DNA from 2 places in the Pseudomonas sp. NFACC43 genome. Region 2 is predicted to be linked to the other one. Evidence: riboswitches for the same ligand, from Rfam matches in the RefSeq annotation. Region 2 holds a riboswitch; the other holds the start of a gene.
The links. A riboswitch is a leader RNA that binds a small molecule or an ion and turns the genes downstream of it on or off. The one in region 2 is predicted to bind cobalamin.
Positions count from the first base shown of each region.

Region 1: it holds a riboswitch for cobalamin, as region 2 does, so the genes downstream of both, cobW (cobalamin biosynthesis protein CobW) here and cobO (cob(I)yrinic acid a,c-diamide adenosyltransferase) in region 2, are expected to answer to the same signal.

Region 1 covers NZ_FPKK01000001.1:286,014-294,935, reverse strand. The annotation lists gene BT179_RS01225 (fatty acid cis/trans isomerase) at 1-927, shown strand, start outside; gene nfuA (Fe-S biogenesis protein NfuA) at 1,043-1,627, shown strand; gene cobM (precorrin-4 C(11)-methyltransferase) at 1,736-2,482, opposite strand; gene BT179_RS01210 (cobalamin biosynthesis protein) at 2,560-2,964, opposite strand; gene BT179_RS01205 (CbtA family protein) at 2,961-3,656, opposite strand; gene BT179_RS01200 (CbtB domain-containing protein) at 3,668-3,856, opposite strand; cobalamin riboswitch at 3,957-4,180, opposite strand; cobalamin riboswitch at 4,360-4,574, shown strand; gene cobW (cobalamin biosynthesis protein CobW) at 4,672-5,736, shown strand; gene cobN (cobaltochelatase subunit CobN) at 5,740-8,922, shown strand, end outside.
Region 2 covers NZ_FPKK01000007.1:22,684-31,605, reverse strand. The annotation lists gene bluB (5,6-dimethylbenzimidazole synthase) at 1-62, opposite strand, end outside; gene BT179_RS13665 (cobyrinic acid a,c-diamide synthase CobB) at 59-1,426, opposite strand; gene cobO (cob(I)yrinic acid a,c-diamide adenosyltransferase) at 1,438-2,064, opposite strand; cobalamin riboswitch at 2,144-2,355, opposite strand; gene BT179_RS13655 (hypothetical protein) at 2,516-3,100, shown strand; gene BT179_RS13650 (PQQ-dependent sugar dehydrogenase) at 3,167-4,477, shown strand; gene BT179_RS13645 (C40 family peptidase) at 4,659-5,192, opposite strand; gene BT179_RS13640 (C40 family peptidase) at 5,358-5,984, opposite strand; gene hda (DnaA regulatory inactivator Hda) at 6,197-6,901, opposite strand; gene BT179_RS13630 (AI-2E family transporter) at 7,069-8,142, opposite strand; gene BT179_RS13625 (DUF2066 domain-containing protein) at 8,172-8,922, opposite strand, start outside.

The sequences.
Region 1 (8,922 bases), on a different contig from region 2:
ATTTTTCGCCACTTCGACAGTGCCTCGGTCACCAAGGGCCTGATTGGCGACGTGCCGCAAACCTTGTGGCTGTTCGATTTCCCGTTGCTGGAGCGCACCTATTATCAGTTGGCGGTCAATTTCGATGTGTTCGGCAATGTTTCCCACCAGGCCCAGACCCGGCTCTACTTCGACCTGATCCGCAACGGCGCGGAACAGAACTTCCTGCGCCTGATGCCTGCCGATTCGCGGGAAGGCTACCTGGATGACTGGTACCAGTCCGGCGGCAAATTCAAGATGTGGCTGGATTACGAGGCCATCGACAACGACAAGCCGACCGCGCTCAAGCTTGACGAGCGTGACCCCAAGCGGGATTTCGCCCGGCAATTGCTGCTCCGTTACGGAGAGCTGAACGCGCGGCCCGACCCGATCAATCGTTGCGACGGCGCCTATTGCTCGCGTCCGAACATCGACCCGGACCTGCAGAGTGCCGAACAGGCCCTCAGTCGCCTGGTTTCAAGGCCGGCAGCGGGGCTTGGCGTGATCCACCACTTGCCCGAGGCGACCATGCTGCGCATCGAGACCGCCAGTGGCCGGCGGGAGGTCTACAGCCTGCTGCGCAACCGCGCCCACAGCAATGTGGCGTTCCTGCTGGGTGAAGCGATGCGTTACCAGCCTGGGCTGGACACCCTGACGGTGTACCCCGGCGTGCTCAGCAGCTACCCCAACTTCATGTTCAACATCCCGGCCGGGCAAGTGCCGGCGTTCGTCGAGGCCATGGAGCACGCCGACGATCCCCAGGCTTTCGAGCGGATTGTCGAGCGCTGGGGCATTCGTCGCAGTCACCCGCAATTCTGGTACTACTTCCACGATCTGAGTCGTTATATCCAGGAAACGGAGCCCCTGGAGGAGGGGGTGCTGGATATGAATCGCTACCAGAACCTCTGATGGGCGCGCCCGGCGGCAGACCTTGCGGCGCCGGGTGCTTTCCCGACAAAAATACTGGGACTTTGTCCGGCGCCCTGATTGGCGTAAACTGCCGGCAAGCCTGCGAGGAGTTCCCATGACCGCCATAACCATTACCGATGCCGCCCACGATTACCTGGCCGACCTGCTGTCCAAGCAGAACACCCCGGGAATCGGGATCCGCATCTTCATCACCCAGCCTGGCACCCAGTACGCAGAGACGTGTATTGCCTATTGCAAGCCAGGTGAAGAAAAGCCCGAAGACACCGCGCTGGGGCTCAAGAGCTTCACCGCCTACATCGATTCCTTCAGCGAAGCGTTCCTGGACGACGCGGTGGTGGACTATGCCACCGACCGCATGGGTGGCCAGCTGACCATCAAGGCGCCGAACGCCAAGGTTCCGATGGTCAACGCCGACAGTCCCATCAATGAGCGCATCAACTACTACCTGCAAACCGAGATCAACCCAGGGCTGGCCAGCCACGGCGGCCAGGTCTCGCTGATCGACGTGGTGGAAGACGGCATCGCCGTGCTCCAGTTCGGTGGCGGCTGCCAGGGCTGCGGCCAGGCCGACGTGACCCTCAAGGAAGGCATCGAGCGCACCTTGCTCGAGCGCATCCCGGAGCTCAAGGGCGTGCGCGACGTGACCGACCATACGCAGAAAGAAAACGCCTACTACTGAATACGTGTTCGCTGCGGATTGTGTGTGGCGGGGGAGCAAGCTCCCTCGCCACAATAGTTTCTGCCGTCAGCCTGTACCCCCGTCCCTGTGGGATCTGGGTTGGCTACGTCAAGGCCTGTAGAGATGCGCATGCCCGGCGCGGTACAGCGACGATTCGCTGAACACATCATTGCCCAGCACCCGTCCCACCAGGATCAACGCCGTTCGGCGCAAACCCTTGGCCTGGACCTTCCCGGCGATATCCGCCAACGTCCCTACCACCCAATCCTGATCCGGCCACGTCGCCCGGTGGATCACCGCGATCGGGCAGTCGCCGCCGTAGTGGGGCAGCAGTTCGTCGACGATCTTTTCCAGGTGATTGACCCCCAGGTGAATCGCCATGGTCGCCCGGTGCTGTGCCAGATTGCCCAGTTCTTCCCCAGCAGGCATCGGGGATTTATCGGCGTAACGGGTGAGGATCACGCTCTGGGAGATATCCGGCAAGGTCAGTTCGCTGCCCAGCAGGGCTGCGCAGGCTGAGGTCGCGGTCACGCCCGGGATGATCTCGAATGGAATGCCAAGTGCCCGCAGGCAGCGAATTTGCTCACCGATGGCGCCGTACAGGCTCGGGTCGCCGGAGTGCACCCGGGCCACGTCCTGACCTTTGCGGTGGGCGGTTTCCATCAGCCCGACGATCTGTTCCAGGTGCAGTTCGGCACTGTTGACCACTTGTTCGGCGCAATGGCCATCGAGCACGGCGCTTGGCACCAGGGAGCCGGCGTAGATGATCACCGGGCAACTGCGGATCAAGCGCTGGCCCTTGACGGTGATGAGTTCCGGATCGCCGGGGCCGGCGCCGATGAAGTACACGGTCATGACCGGCTCCTGTGGAAGGTGGGTGAGCGTCGCCCATATGAAGATCGCTCATGATCCTGGACGGCGATTATCGGGATTTACGCCACGACCGCCAATGCCAACGTGCTCATGGGGCCTGTTTGACGAGGGATCAGCAGGGTTGCGGGTTTCGTGCCCAATTGGTCGGCCAAGGCCAGGGCGGCGCTTTCGGCGATGCCGTAGCAACCGGTTCGCTCGAAGGCGATCTCGGAGCGATGACTGAGCCGCTGCTCGTAACCGGCCAACTGTTCGGCACTCAAGCACGTCAGCGGCAGTGCCAGTTGCCCGGCCAGTTCCAGCAGCCCGGGCTCGTCACGCTTGAGGTCGATGCTGGCCAGGGCCCGCACTTGGTGAAGTTCGATGCCGTGGGCCAACAACGTCTCTTCGAGCAAGGCCCGCAGCGTGCTGGCCGGGCAACCGCGCTGACAGCCCAGGCCGATCACCAGTATCGACCCGGTGCTCATGCGTCGTGGTGGGCTTGACCGTCACGGCGAAACAGCCAGGCGCTGATCAGGCCCAGGGCCAGCCAGAAGGCGATGTTGGTGACCTGGGAGGCGATCTTGAACTGGCTTTCCAGGGCTTCGGGCGCCAGCATCGAGTGGACTTCAGGTTGTGGCGCGCCGATGAGGTGAGGCACCAGCAAGGTCGCGCCCCCCAACAGCTTGAGCAGCCAATGCCTGCCGAAGGCGATCAGGGCGATGCCCACCGCCGTGGACGCCGCGGTGCCGATCCACCACATCTGCCGCTGGGTCAGGTCGGCCGCCGCGGTGCCGGGCAACTCCGGGGGCAGGCCGAGGGTCGGTGCCAGGACGAAAGTGGCGTAACCGGCCAGGCCCCAGAGCAGGCCCTGGGAGGTGCGAGTCGGTGCGCGCAAGGTGTACAGGCCCGCGAGCATCAGGGCAAAACCCACGGCGACCACCAGGTTACCGCCAGTGGTGGACAGCACGCGCTGCCAGCCGTCTTCCGGCTCCCACGCCTCGGCATCGTGAGTGTGGGCAACGCCGTCGGTGTGCTCATGAACCTCGGACGCCGGGGCCTTCTCGAAGGTTTCCGCCTGGAGAATCAGTGGCGATACCCACAAGCTCTGCAACAGGGTCAGCAGCAGGGCGGCCAGCAAGCCGCTGAAACCGGCGGTCTGCGCGATACGCTTGATCATGTCGTCAGTTCTCAGTGGCAGGGGAAGGCAGCGCTGTGGCGGGTATCGTGGGCGGCGTTGTGCACCGCTTCGATGTGAGAGAAGCCGGCGAAATAGACCAGCCCCGCACCCAGGATCGAAGCCAGGATCGCGGCGCTCAGGCGTTGGCTCAGGGTGGTGGTGCTGCTGGCGGTGCGGGCGGTGCTGCTGATGGTCGACATGGCGCTTCCCTCTGTTTTTGTTCCGTGGGGGATGCGAGCGCAATGAGACCCCGGGCGAAAGACCGCCGAGGTTCGAACAGCGCCCGCCCACCGCGGGTTTGTTGATGCTTGAGTCATGGGCCGGTCTCCGGGCTCGCGAGGTGCCGGGCTCGTGCCTGGCCTGCAAGCGTCACCTTCCCATGTCCGGGGACACAGTGGTTCAGACGCTTCGCTCGCTTACCGTTGCGGGGGCAGCACCGGACTGACGTGGCTTTGGAGTAAAGCACACGATTCACCGGTTTCCCGTTTCACCCTGTGAAGGGCACCCGTAACTAGGCGCACAGGAGAGCATGGGTGGGGTGGGGCCGTCAATGCACAGGGGGCCGCTGCGCAGCCCGTCGCGAACAAGCTCGCCCCCACAGGGGGGCTGCGGGATCCGATGTGGGAGCGAGCCTGCTCGCGATGGCGGCGGTAAGGACACCGCATAACTTACTTGCGGAGATTGACCCGTCCCCACACCCTGCGTAGCCTTGCGCCTTCGAGGTTCTTCGGCCTGCGCCGAAGCTAAGAAGGGAACGCGGTCCAAGCCGCGGCTGCCCCCGCAACTGTGAACGGTGATGTTTCTGCAAGGCCACTGTGCATGCCCTTTATCCGGGGTGCGCGGGAAGGCGCAGCAATTGCCAGTCGGATGACTGGCCCACCGTCAGCCAGGAGACCTGCCTCGACACAGATTCTCACTACAACCGGGCGGGGTGATCCGGTGGCGAAATCTTCCGCGCACGCCTGTGCCAGCGGTTGTCGTCCCGTTTGCCCGCCACCTTGCCAAAGGGCATCCGATGAAAACACTGGCCAAGCTTCCCGTCACCATCGTCACCGGTTTCCTCGGCTCGGGGAAGACCACCCTGCTGCGGCACATGCTCGACAACGCCCAGGGGCGTCGTATCGCCGTGATCGTCAACGAGTTCGGCGAACTGGGCATCGACGGCGAGATCCTCAAGCAGTGCTCCATCGGTTGCACCGAGGAAGAGGCCAACGGCCGCGTCTACGAACTGGCCAACGGTTGCCTGTGCTGCACGGTCCAGGAAGAGTTCTTCCCGGTCATGCGCGAACTGGTGGCCCGGCGTGGCGATCTCGATCACATCCTGATCGAGACCTCCGGCCTGGCCCTGCCCAAGCCGTTGGTCCAGGCCTTCCAATGGCCGGAAATCCGCAGTGCCTGCACTGTCGATGCGGTGATCACCGTGGTCGACAGCCCGGCCGTGGCCGCCGGTACCTTCGCCGCCTTCCCCGACCAGGTGGACGCCCAGCGCAAACTCGATCCGAACCTGGACCACGAGTCACCGCTGCATGAGCTGTTCGCCGATCAACTGGCCAGCGCCGACCTGGTGATTCTCAACAAGGCCGACCTGATCAGCCCCGACGACCTGGCGAAGGTCCGCCTGGAGGTGGCCGAAGAGCTGCCGCCGGCAGTCAAGATCATCGAAGCCAGCAGCGGACGCCTGCCCCTGGATGTGCTGATCGGCCTCGGCGCAGGTTCCGAAGAGCACATCGACGGCCGCCATAGCCATCACGACCATCACCACGACGGCGACGATGACGACCACGATCATGACGCCTTCGACTCCATCTCCATCGAGCTGCCCCAGGCCGACGAAAGTCTGTTGCTCGATGCCCTGACCCAACTGGTGGTCCAGCACGGCGTGCTGCGGGTCAAAGGCTTCGCGGCGATTCCGAACAAGCCGATGCGGCTGTTGGTCCAGGGCGTCGGTACGCGCTTCGACAAGCATTTCGATCGCCAGTGGGGCGCGGATGAAGCGCGGGTCACTCGCCTGGTCCTGATTGGCCAGGCCCTGGATGCCGGGCTGCTCGAAGCGCAGTTGCGCGCCGCCCTCGGCGCCTGACCCATGCACCTGCTCAGGACCCAGCCCGGCGGTTTTGTGTCCGATGACAACATTGCCGACCTGGGGCAGACCCCCGCCGAGCTGGTGATCCTGTGCAGTGGCGACTCCAGCCTGGCGCTGCTGGCCGAAGCGGCGAAGCAGTTGCCAGGCGATTATCCCGAGTTTCGCCTCGCCAACCCGATGCAGGTGCAGAACCACGCCTCGGTGGACCTGTACTTCGAAGACGTGCTACGCCACGCCAAGGTCATCCTGCTGTCGCTGCACGGCGGTATCGGCTATTGGCGCTACGGCATCGAACGGCTGATGGCATTGGCCGGACGCGGGGTGAAGCTGATCCTGGTGCCGGGGGACGATCGTCCTGATCCGGAACTCAGCGACCTGAGCAACGTCCCCGTCGAGGACCGCGACCGTCTCTGGCAGTTCTTGCGCCAGGGCGGACTGGGCAATGCCCTGGACCTTTTCCATAACCTCGCCAGCCAATGGTTCGGTCGCGATTATCCATGGGGCGAACCGCAGGCCCTGCCACGCACGGCGATCTATCACCCCACGCACAACCAGGCCAGCCTCGCTGACTGGCGAGCCGACTGGCAGGCCGGACAACCGGTGGCGGCGGTGCTGTTCTATCGCTCCCACCTGCAAGCGGCGAATACCGCGTTCATCGATGGGTTCTGCCAGCGTTTGCAAGCGGCGGGGCTCAACCCGCTACCGATGGCCGTGGCGAGCCTCAAGGAGCCCGGTTGCCTGGCCATGGTGCAGGACTGGCTCGACGAGGCAGAGGCCGGGGTGATCCTCAACACCACGGGATTTGCCCAATCCAGTCCCGAAGCACCGCACCTGCGCCCGTTTCGTCGCAACGTCCCGGTGATCCAGGCGATCTGCGCCCAGGACAACGAGCCCGGCTGGCGTGCCAGCGAGCAGGGCCTGGGCCCGCGGGACCTGGCGATGCACATTGCCTTGCCGGAGCTGGACGGGCGGATCATCAGTCGCCCCATCAGTTTCAAGGACCTGGCCTGGCGCAGTGAGCTCAGCCAGAGCGACGTGGTCTGCTACCGGGCGGTGCCCGAGCGCATGGATTTCGTTGCCGAGCTGGCGCGGCGCTGGACCGACCTGGCGCGTCTGCCCAACGCGGAAAAACGTGTAGCCCTGATTCTCGCCAACTATCCGACCCGGGATGGACGCATCGGCAACGGCGTCGGCCTGGACACGCCGGCGGCGGCGCTGAACATCCTGCGCGCCTTGCATGCCGAGGGTTATCCGCTGCCAGCGCAATTGCCCGCCAGCGGCACGGCGCTGATCCAGCAATTGCTCGGCGGGGTCAGCAACGACCTGGACAGCCTCGATCTGCGCCCGTGTCACCAGAGCCTGTCCCTCGATGCCTATCGGGCGATGTTCGATGCGTTGCCCGAGTCCAACCGCCAGGCCGTGCTGGAGCGCTGGGGCACCCCCGACAAGGATCCGATGTTTCGCCAGGGGCGACTGATGATCGCCGGCCTGCGCCTGGGCCTGACGTTCGTCGGCATCCAGCCGGCCCGGGGGTATCAGGTCGATCCGAGCGCGGTGTACCACGACCCGGACCTGGTGCCGCCCCATGGTTACCTGGCGTTCTATTTCTGGCTGCGCCACGCCTATGGCGCCCATGCGGTCATTCATGTCGGCAAGCACGGCAACCTCGAGTGGCTGCCCGGCAAGGGCGTCGGGCTGTCGGAGAATTGCTGGCCGGACGCGCTGCTGGGACCGTTGCCGAACATCTATCCGTTCATCGTCAATGATCCGGGCGAGGGCGCCCAGGCCAAGCGCCGTACCCAGGCGGTGATCATCGATCATTTGATGCCGCCCCTGACCCGGGCCGAAACCTACGGGCCGTTGCGTAACCTGGAGTTGCTGGCCGACGAGTACTACGAGGCGCAACTGCTGGATCCGCGTCGGGCCCGGGAGCTGCAGCGGGACATTCTCGGCCTGGTGCGCGAGACCCACATCGATCGCGAGCTGCAACTTGACGCGGCCCTGGACAGCGACGCCGACGCCGCGATCTGGCTGCCGCGCCTGGACACCTACCTGTGCGACTTGAAGGAATCGCAGATCCGCGACGGGCTGCATGTCTTCGGTCAATCCCCTGCCGGGCGGCTGCGCATCGACACGTTGCTGGCGTTGTTGCGCATTCCCCGTGGCGACGGCAAAGGTGCGCAGTCCAGTCTGCTGCGGGCCCTGGCCAGGGCGTTCGAGCTGGGCTTCGACCCCCTGGATTGCGCCTTGGCCGAGCCTTGGGGCGGCGGTCGTCCGCAGGCATTGTGTCAGATCAGCGACCAGGCCTGGCGTACCGTCGGCGATACCCGCGAACGCCTGGAGCTGTTCGCAGCGCAGTTGATCGAACGGGCCCTGGACGGCGCGGTCGAGGGGTTGGACGCGCCAGGCTGGGAGACGGTGAGCAGCATTGTCGAGCACCTGCGCGAGGTCGTGGCGCCGCGCCTGGATGCCTGCGGTCCGGCGGAAATGCGCGGTCTGCTCGATGCCCTCGGCGGGCGCTTCGTGCCGGCCGGGCCAAGCGGTGCGCCGAGTCGCGGGCGCCTGGATGTGCTGCCCACCGGGCGCAATTTCTTCTCGGTGGACGTGCGTAACCTGCCCACCACCACGGCGTGGCGGATCGGCTTCCAATCGGCCAACCTGATTCTCGAGCGGCACCTGCAGGATCACGGTGATCACCTGCGCCAGCTTGGCCTGTCGGTGTGGGGCACCGCCACCATGCGCACCGGCGGCGACGACATTGCCCAGGCCATGGCCCTGATGGGCGTGCGGCCGGTGTGGGCCACAGGCAGCCAGCGGGTCGACGATTTCGAGATCCTGCCGTTGAGCCTGCTGGACCGGCCGCGTGTCGATGTGACGTTGCGGGTGTCTGGCTTCTTCCGCGACGCGTTCGCCAACCTGATCCGCCTGTTCGATGCCGCGGTCCAGGCTGTCGCCGCCCTCGACGAGCCGGATGACATGAACCCCCTGGCGGCCAAGGTCCGTGGCGAACGCGAAGCCCTGTCAGCGTCGGGCCTGGATCCGGAAGTGGCAGCGCGCCAGGCCGGCTGGCGGATCTTCGGGGCCAAGCCCGGGGCCTATGGCGCCGGCGTGCAGGGCGCCGTGGACGGTCGCCTGTGGCAGAGTCGCGAAGACCTGGCCGAGGTTTACCTGAACTGGGGCGGC
Region 2 (8,922 bases):
CGCTCGGCGATGGCGCGGTAGATGGCGTCGCGTTCGGCCTGGGAGAAAGCGTTGTCGGTCATGGCCTTTTCGCGAGCAAGCCCGCTTCCACTGGAGTCAGGTGATCGAACGTGTTCGCGAAAGCGGCCTCGGGGACCGGCGCGAACAGCGCGGCGATCGCCCTCGGGTTCGATGGAAAATAGAAGTGAACATAGGAAGCCGTCATCCGCCCCTGCCGGAAAACCGCCTCGGCTCCACGCCCGCCATTGGGACTCTGGCCACGAGCGATCGGCGCAACATCGGTGCTGGTCAGCGAATGATGGTAGGTATGGCCCCGCAAGGTGCCTTCCGGCAGCTCCACCGCTTGCAGGGCCAGGGCCGCCAGGCGTTTCTGCATCTGCGCCTCGCCGGCCAGCAGGCCCAGCAGCTCGGCGCGAGTACCTTCGACATCGGTCAGCGAATCCAGCAGGTACAACATGCCGCCGCATTCGGCCAGCAAGGGCTTGCCGGCCTCATGGTGAGCCCGGATCGCCGCCAGCATCGACGCGTTCCGGGCCAGGGCGACATGGTGCAGCTCCGGGTAACCGCCAGGCAGGTAGAGGCTGTCCGCTTCGGGCAGCGTCGTGTCATGGATCGGAGAGAAAAAGCTCAACTGCGCGCCCATGGCCCGCAGCAGGTCGAGGCTTGCGCCGTAGGTGAACGCAAACGCTTCGTCCCGCGCCACGGCGATACGGACGCCGTCGAGCCAGGGTTGCACGGCCACCACCTCGGGTGCGGCAAACGTCACGGCCGGCGGCAGCGTCACTTCGCAACTGCTCGCCAGGGCCTCGGCGGCAGCATCGAGGCGCAGATCCAGGTCATTCAGCTCACTGGCCTGGACCAGGCCGAGGTGACGGCTGGGCAATTCGATACCGGTTTCCCGGGACAACGCGCCGTACCAGCGCAGCCCTTCGGTCAGGCTGCCTTCGAGCAGTTGCGCATGCCGCAAGGTGCCGACCCGGTTGGCCAGCACCCCGGCAAACGGCAGGTCCGCTTGATAACGCGCCAGGCCCAGGGCCAGGGCGCCGAACGTCTGGGCCATGGCCGTTCCGTCGATCACCGCCAGCACCGGTACACCGAAATGCCGCGCCAGGTCGGCACTGGACGGGGTGCCGTCGAACAGCCCCATCACGCCTTCGATCAGGATCAGGTCCGCCTCCCCGGCGGCTTCCCACAACAGCCGTCGACTTTCCTGCTCGCCGACCATCCACATGTCCAGCTGATAGACCGGCGCGCCGCTGGCGCGCTCCAGGATCATCGGATCGAGAAAATCCGGACCGCACTTGAATACCCGCACCCTGCGCCCCTGGTTGCGATGCAACCGGGCCAGCGCGGCGGTGACGGTGGTCTTGCCCTGCCCCGAGGCAGGGGCTGCGATCAGGACGGCCGGGCACTGGCGGCTGTGCATGCGGGCATCGCTCACAGCTCGACGCCCTTCTGCGCCTTGATGCCGGCCTGGAAGGCGTGCTTGATCATGCCCATCTCGGTGACGGTATCCGCCAACTCGATCATTTCCGGCTTGGCGCCACGCCCGGTCACCACCACATGCTGCATGGGCGGGCGGGCCTGCAGGTCGCTCAGCACCTGGTCCAGGTCCAGGTATCCATGCTTGAGGGCGATATTGAGTTCATCGAGCACGACCAGGCCGATGGACGGATCGCCCAGCAACTGGCGCGACACCGCCCAGGCGGCTTCGGCAGCAGCGATATCGCGCTGGCGGTCCTGGGTTTCCCAGGTAAATCCTTCCCCCATCACATGAAAACGCACCTGCTCCGGGAAGCGACGGAAAAACAGTTCTTCCCCGGTGCTGTTGCGCCCCTTGATGAACTGCACCACGCCGCATTGCATGCCATGCCCCATGGCCCGCGCGAGCATGCCGAACGCAGAGCTGCTCTTGCCCTTGCCGTTGCCGCTCAACACCAGCAGCAGGCCGCACTCGTTCGGCGCGTTGGCAATACGCTCGTCGATCACGGCTTTCTTGCGCAGCATGCGCGCCAGGTGACGTTCGTCGCGATCGGACGCATCGGAAATGGGGGAACCGGTCATGGGGAGGCCTCCGTTGGGACTGGATAACGGCGGGCGGGCACAAAAAGAGACGGCAACAAGCCTGGCATCGCCCACCGTGACGCCGTTGAATGGATCAGGCCGGTCTCCGGGCTCATGAGCGGCGTGATGCCGGGCTACCCGCCTTCCCACGTCCTTGGACGCAGTGGCTCATGGGCAGCCTTGACTCATTTACCGTTGCGGGGGCAGCGCCGGGCTCGCATGGGCTCACCGGCTTCCCTGTTTCACTTTGTCGGCCTGCGGCCACAAAGCACCTGAAACAAGCCGCGAAGGTTAGAGGGTTGGGGCAGGAGCGTCAATTAAAGCCACCGCGGGCCGGGCGTCGCTTATTGGCCAGGATCAATAAAATGACGTCAATGTTGTGCCATGATGCGGCAAATGATATCAAATGGACATTACCACCCGATATCACAAGAACAACAGGGGGCAACGCATGCAAGGCATGATCATCAGCAATCCAAAACTGGAGTTCCTGCGCCCGATGCTCGAACGCTGGTTCGACTGCATCGATCGCTACAACACCGTGCGCGGGGATAACGACACGCCGTACTGGTTCGACGAAAAAGCCAACCTGGGATTGCTCTCGGCAGCGGCCTGGATGGCCGAGATGGTCACGCTGCAGGACGCCCCGACCCGCAAGCAGAATGAAGAAGGCGAACGCAACGCCAGGGCCCACCTGTTCATTGCCGGTACGGATGAGCGCGCCTTCATCCAGGCCACCCAGCGCTGGCCAAAGGTCAAGAGCCTCAACCTGACCCAGCCCTTGCTCGAAGCCACCAGCGACGCCAAGCGCATCAGCTACGCCAGCGACCTGAAGCTGGGCTGCCTGTTCGTCGCGCCGCAAAAAGCCCAGCAAAGCACCACGCCCGAAGAGCTGCAGGACATGGTCGATGAACTGCAGAAGGAAAACACCTGCGCCGTGGCCTGGTATTTCCCTTACGCCTACCGCAAGTTGCGCAACGAGGCCGGTCATTATCATCCGGGGATCGCCGTGCTGTTCAAGCAGGCCCACGGCTGACGGGTGGAACCATCGCGCGTCTACGCTTCTCTATGAATAACCACATGCATTCATAGGGAAGCCAGCATGCTCAAGCCGCCTCATCTCCTGACCATTGTCCTTGCCGCAGGGCTTGTCGCTTGCGGGGAATCGTCCACGCTGCAAGTGTCCGATGGCACCGGCCCATCGCCGAAGCTGCCGGAACCGAACAAGACCCTGATCCCCACCGTGAACATCGCCGAAGCTGTCGGCTGGCCGGACGGCGCCAAGCCGACGCCGGCCCAGGGCCTGCAAGTGAAGGCTTTCGCCGAAGGCCTGGATCATCCACGCTGGCTCTATGTGCTGCCCAACGGCGATGTGCTGGTAGCCGAAACCAATGCCCCGCCCAAGCCAGACGATTCCAAGGGCGTGCGCGGCTGGGTAATGAAAAAGGTCATGGGTCGCGCCGGCGCCGGAGTGCCAAGCCCCAATCGCATCACACTGCTGCGTGACGCCAATCACGACGGCATCGCCGAAACCCGCACGGTTTTCCTGGAGAACCTCAACTCGCCGTTCGGCATGACCCTGGTGGGCAATGACCTGTACGTAGCCGACACTGACCGGTTGATTCGTTTTCCCTACAAGGACGGCGACACGCAAATCAAGGCGCAGCCCACCAAGGTCGTCGACTTGCCGGGCGGCACGCTCAACCACCACTGGACCAAAAACGTCATCGCCAGCCGCGACGGCAGCAAGCTGTACGTCACCACCGGCTCGAACAGTAACGTCGCGGAAAACGGCATGGAGGCTGAAGAAGGTCGTGCGGCCATCTGGGAAGTGGACCGCGCCAGCGGCAACCACCGCATCTTTGCCTCTGGCCTGCGCAACCCCAACGGCCTGGCCTGGGAGCCGCGCAGCGGAGCGCTGTGGACAGCGGTGAACGAACGGGACGAGATCGGCAGCGACCTGGTGCCGGACTACATCACCTCGGTCAAGGATGGCGGCTTCTATGGCTGGCCCTACAGCTATTACGGGCAGCATGTCGATACTCGGGTCGAGCCCCAGAAACCGGACCTGGTGGCCAAGGCCATCGCCCCGGACTATGCCGTCGGGCCTCACACCGCGTCGCTGGGCCTGACCTTCGCCGAGGGCAGCAACCTGCCCGCGCCATTTACCGAGGGAGCGTTCATCGGGCAGCACGGCTCATGGAATCGCAAGCCCCACAGTGGCTACAAAGTGATTTTCGTCCCCTTCAGTGCTGGCAAGCCGGTCGGGCAACCTGTCGATGTGCTGAGCGGCTTCCTGAACGCCGACGAAAAAGCCCAGGGCCGCCCGGTAGGTGTCGTGATCGACAAACAGGGTGGATTGCTGGTGGCCGATGATGTGGGGAACAAGATCTGGCGGGTGTCTGCCCAATAGCGCTGATCGCACTCTTCTGTGGCGAGGGGATTGATCCCCGCGGGGCTGCGCAGCAGCCCTAGAGCTTGAAATGCGGAGTTTTCAGGCCGATCGCATCCAAGCCGCTGTCTTTGGGGCTGCTTTGCAGCCCAGCGGGGATAAATCCCCTCGCCACAGGTCCTCGCTGGCCTGAAGATCTACGTCAGGGATTGCGTGCCAGATGCTCAGGCTGCAATACACGCTTGGCGCCCAGGTAAGCCTTCTGCCAATAGGCCTTGGACAGGCTATCGAGCTTGACCGTCCCACCGGTGGCCGGCGCATGCACGAAACGGCCCTCTCCGACGTAGATTCCGGCGTGGCTGACCTGGGAACCGCCATTGGTGGCGAAGAAAACCAGGTCCCCGCTCTGCAGCGCATCCTTACCGACTTCCGGGGCTCGCATGCCGATCATTTCGCGGGTCGAACGTGGCAGGGAAATACCGGCCGCGTCGCGATAGACATAACCGATCAGGCCGCTGCAATCGAAACCCGAATCCGGTGTGTTGCCACCCCAGCGATAAGGCGTGCCCACCAGGCCAAGCGCCCGGAAGAGTACGTCTTCGGCGGCCGGGGACACGGGTTGCGAGGGAGCGAATACCACCGGAGCACGCACAGGCGCAGGGGGCGGGGTTCGACTGGCGCATGCGCTGAGCAGCGCGGCCAGGAGAAGGGTAGCGAGGCGGGCCGACGTCGACATATGCAGAACGATCCTGATCTGGATGCGGCTTTTTCCTGCCGGGGCATGAAAACAAATCCGCCTGCTGGAACGCAGGCGGATTGCCATCAATCAATGATCAAGGATTCTAGCGGCTATGAGGCAAACTTCAAGTAAGACTTTAAGTTTGCCTTACAAACTGTGCGCTTACTTGCGAGCGGTGACCACAGTCGGCGCCATGGCCAGGGCGCGCTTGGCTTCGATGAAGGTCTTGCTCCAGTAGCTGTCACCGAGGCTGTCGATGCGTACGCCACCGCTGCGACGGCTGCTGGAGTGGATGAACTGGTTGTCACCCAGGTAGATACCGGCGTGGCTGACACGTCCACGGCGCCCATTGGTGCTGAAAAACAGCAAGTCACCCGGCTCCAGTTGATTGCGAGCCACCAGCGGGGCATTCACGTTGATCATTTCGCGGGTGGAACGCGGCAGGTTCATGCCGGCCTCTTCGCGAAACAGATAACCGATGAAACCGCTGCAATCGAAGCCCGCCTCGGAGGTGCCGCCAAAACGGTAGCGGGTCCCGATCAGGGACATGCCACGCTCCAGGATGCTGTCGGCCAGCACGGGAAGCTGATAGGGCTTGTTGCTGGCGAAGGCCGCCAGCTCTTTGTCGGAGGCCACTTCTTCCTGGAACGCAACGGAGGAAGACTGGGCGGTAACGGAATTCTTGACCTGTGGTTGCTGCTCTTGCTGGGTCACTGGGGAGTGGGCAGCGCAACCGAACAACAGGGTAACGAGTGCGAGAGGCACGAGGGGTGCGAAGCGATTTAGCATGGGCACGACCGTGGCTGTAGTTGTAAAGATGGCGAGACTATGCCTTCTATCGACTTCATTTGCAAATTCAATCGATAAAAATGTGACTTCCCGGATTTGCCATCACATCTAAGCGCTTAAGCCCATTTTGAATGTCGCGTGGCCTGCAACCCAACAGGGCCGCGGGTTTGCTCGTGCGCAAAGCAGGCCAAGAGCCACTAGTCGGACAGGCTCTACCAGCCCAAGGTTTCTTTCAAGAAAGGAATGGTCAGCTTGCGCTGTGCTTGAAGGGAGGCCTGGTCGAGGCGCTCGAGCAACTCGAACAGTGCACTCATGCTGCGGGTGCCACGGGTAAGAATGAAATGCCCCACCTCATCGGTCAGATGCAGTCCGCGCCGGGAAGCGCGCAACTGCAAGGCACGCAGCTTGTCTTCATCGGAAAGCGGACGCATCTGGAAGATCAGCGCCAGGGTGAGACGAGACTTGAGGTCCGCCAGCTTTACCGGCAACTCCCGGGGAGACGTGGAGGCAGCGATCAGCAGGCGCCGGCCACTGTCCCGCAACCGGTTGAAAAGATGAAACAGCGCCTCTTCCCAATCGGCCTTGCCGGCCACGGCCTGGAGATCGTCCAGGCAGACCAGTTCGTATTGTTCGAGGTTGTCGAGGATTTCAACGCCACGGTCCAGCAATTCAGCCAATGGCAGGTACACCGCCGGCTCGCCCAATTGCTCGAATCTCAAGCAGGCCGCCTGCAACAGGTGCGTACGCCCAACCCCATCCTTGCCCCACAGGTAGATCAGGCTCTCGGTCCAGCCGGCGTCGGCTTCGCATAGCCGCTCGACATAGCCGAGTGCAGCGGCATTCGCGCCTGGGTAGTAGTTGATGAAGGTGGCGTCATCACGCAGACGCACACCTAGGGGCAACTGAATCGGTTTCATGCTGGCTGGACAGTTCCAAGGAACCGTTAGTGGCCTCTGTGTAAAGTTCGCAAAGTTTATACTCGTGAAGCAGACCGCACAATGCGCCGCTCCACGAGCAAAATCAAAGGTTTGCAGCAGCAACACGGCATGGCGACCATTTCCCTGGCGCCCCGGCCGGTCGCGCCCTACAGATCGGGGTCTTCGACGCCACTGTAGAGGTCCGAATCCTTGTACAGGTCACGCGCGTGGCGCACCAGCACCATGATGACCGCCGCCACCGGCAGCGCCAGCAGGATCCCGGTAAAACCAAACAACTCACCACCTGCCAGGATCGCGAAGATCACCGCCACCGGGTGCAGGCCGATGCGATCGCCCACCAGCAACGGAGTCAGCACCATGCCTTCCAGGGCCTGACCCACCATGAATACCGCCACGATGCCGACCATGGGATACAGGTCGCCACCAAACTGGAACAGCCCGGCGATCAACGCCGCGCCGATACCGATCACGAAGCCCATGTACGGTACGATGGCCGCCAGGCCGGCGATCATGCCGATCAGCAGACCCAACTCCAGCCCAACCAGCATCAGTCCCGCCGCATAGATGAAGCCCAGCGCCACCATCACCAGCAACTGCCCCCGCACAAACGCACCCAGCACCTCGTGGCATTCGCCGGTGAGGGTCATGATCTGCTCCTCCCGGTGACGCGGCAGCAGGCCGCGGATCTTGGCCATCATCAGGTCCCAGTCCCGCAACAGATAGAAACTCACCACCGGAATCAGCACCAGGTTCGCCAGCCACCCCATCAAGGCCAGGCTCGAGGCTGTGGCCTGGCTCAGCACCACGCCAACGATGTCGGTGGTCTGGCCCATATGTTCGCTGATGGCAGCCTTGACCTTGTCGAACTTCCAGAAACCGTCCGCCAGACCCAGCCTGGACTGTACCCAGGGCACCGCTGTGTGCTGTAGCCAATCGAGCATCTGCGGTGCCAGTTCATACAGGCGCAGCAGTTGCTTGGCCAGCATGGGAATCAACACCAGCAACAGCGCGATGACGATCAGGGTAAACAGGGCAAACACCGTCACCACGCCCCAGGTCCGCGACAGGCCGAGCTTCTCCAGGCGATCCACCACCGGATCGAACAGATAGGCCAGGAGCAGCGCCACCAGGAACGGGGTCAGAATCGGATGCAACAGATAGATTAGCGCGCACAGCAGGGCGACCCCGCCCAACCAGAACCAACGCCGCGTATCACCCATGAACAACTCCTGGCTATATAGAAGGAAAACTACCAGCGAAACCGCAGGTTGGCCGTCGGTGCGGGGGGCGCAGCGGGGGCCGTGGCCGAACCATCGGCTGGCGGTTGTGCCGCAGGAACGGGCGCGATGCTCTCGCCGGCCGGAATTTCCTGCAGTTTCGCCAGGGCCAACTGCGCCTTGAGCTGCTCCGCACTGCCATTGACCCGATAGACGATCCGGTCCCCTTCGACCCGCTGCAATTGCCCGCCGAACGGCTCCAGCAAACGCCCCAGGGCGGCATAACGCTCGAAGTTCATGCCCTGCACTTCCAGCAACTGTTCGGTTGCCACCCCTGGCTTGGCGACGAAGCGCGGGGCCAGACGCTGACTCACCGCCAGCATCACCGCATCGGCCAGCGCGGCGGCATCGGCGCCCTGGGCACTGCCCTGTTCCCGTTGATTGCCCAGCCACAGGCGCCAGGTGCCCTTCCACTGACCGCCCTCTTCCTTGGCATGGACCGCCAGCAGCGCATCGGCGCCGTAGCGCTCCGATGCGTCGCGCAACGGAGCCGGGTCAGTGCCCTCCAGGTTCGGCGCGGTAGCGACGATCTGTTCGCTCAGGTCAGCCAGTGGCAATAGCAGTGGCAAGCCCCGATGCTGGGCGGCGCGGCGCAACGGCGCGGCGCTGGGCTGCCCGTCACCCACCAGGCTCGAACCCTCGGTCGACTCGTTCAGCCACCAGCCCAGGATCGAAGGCCGGTTCGCGCCCCACAGTGACAGCCCTGCCGAACGCAGGGCGCGA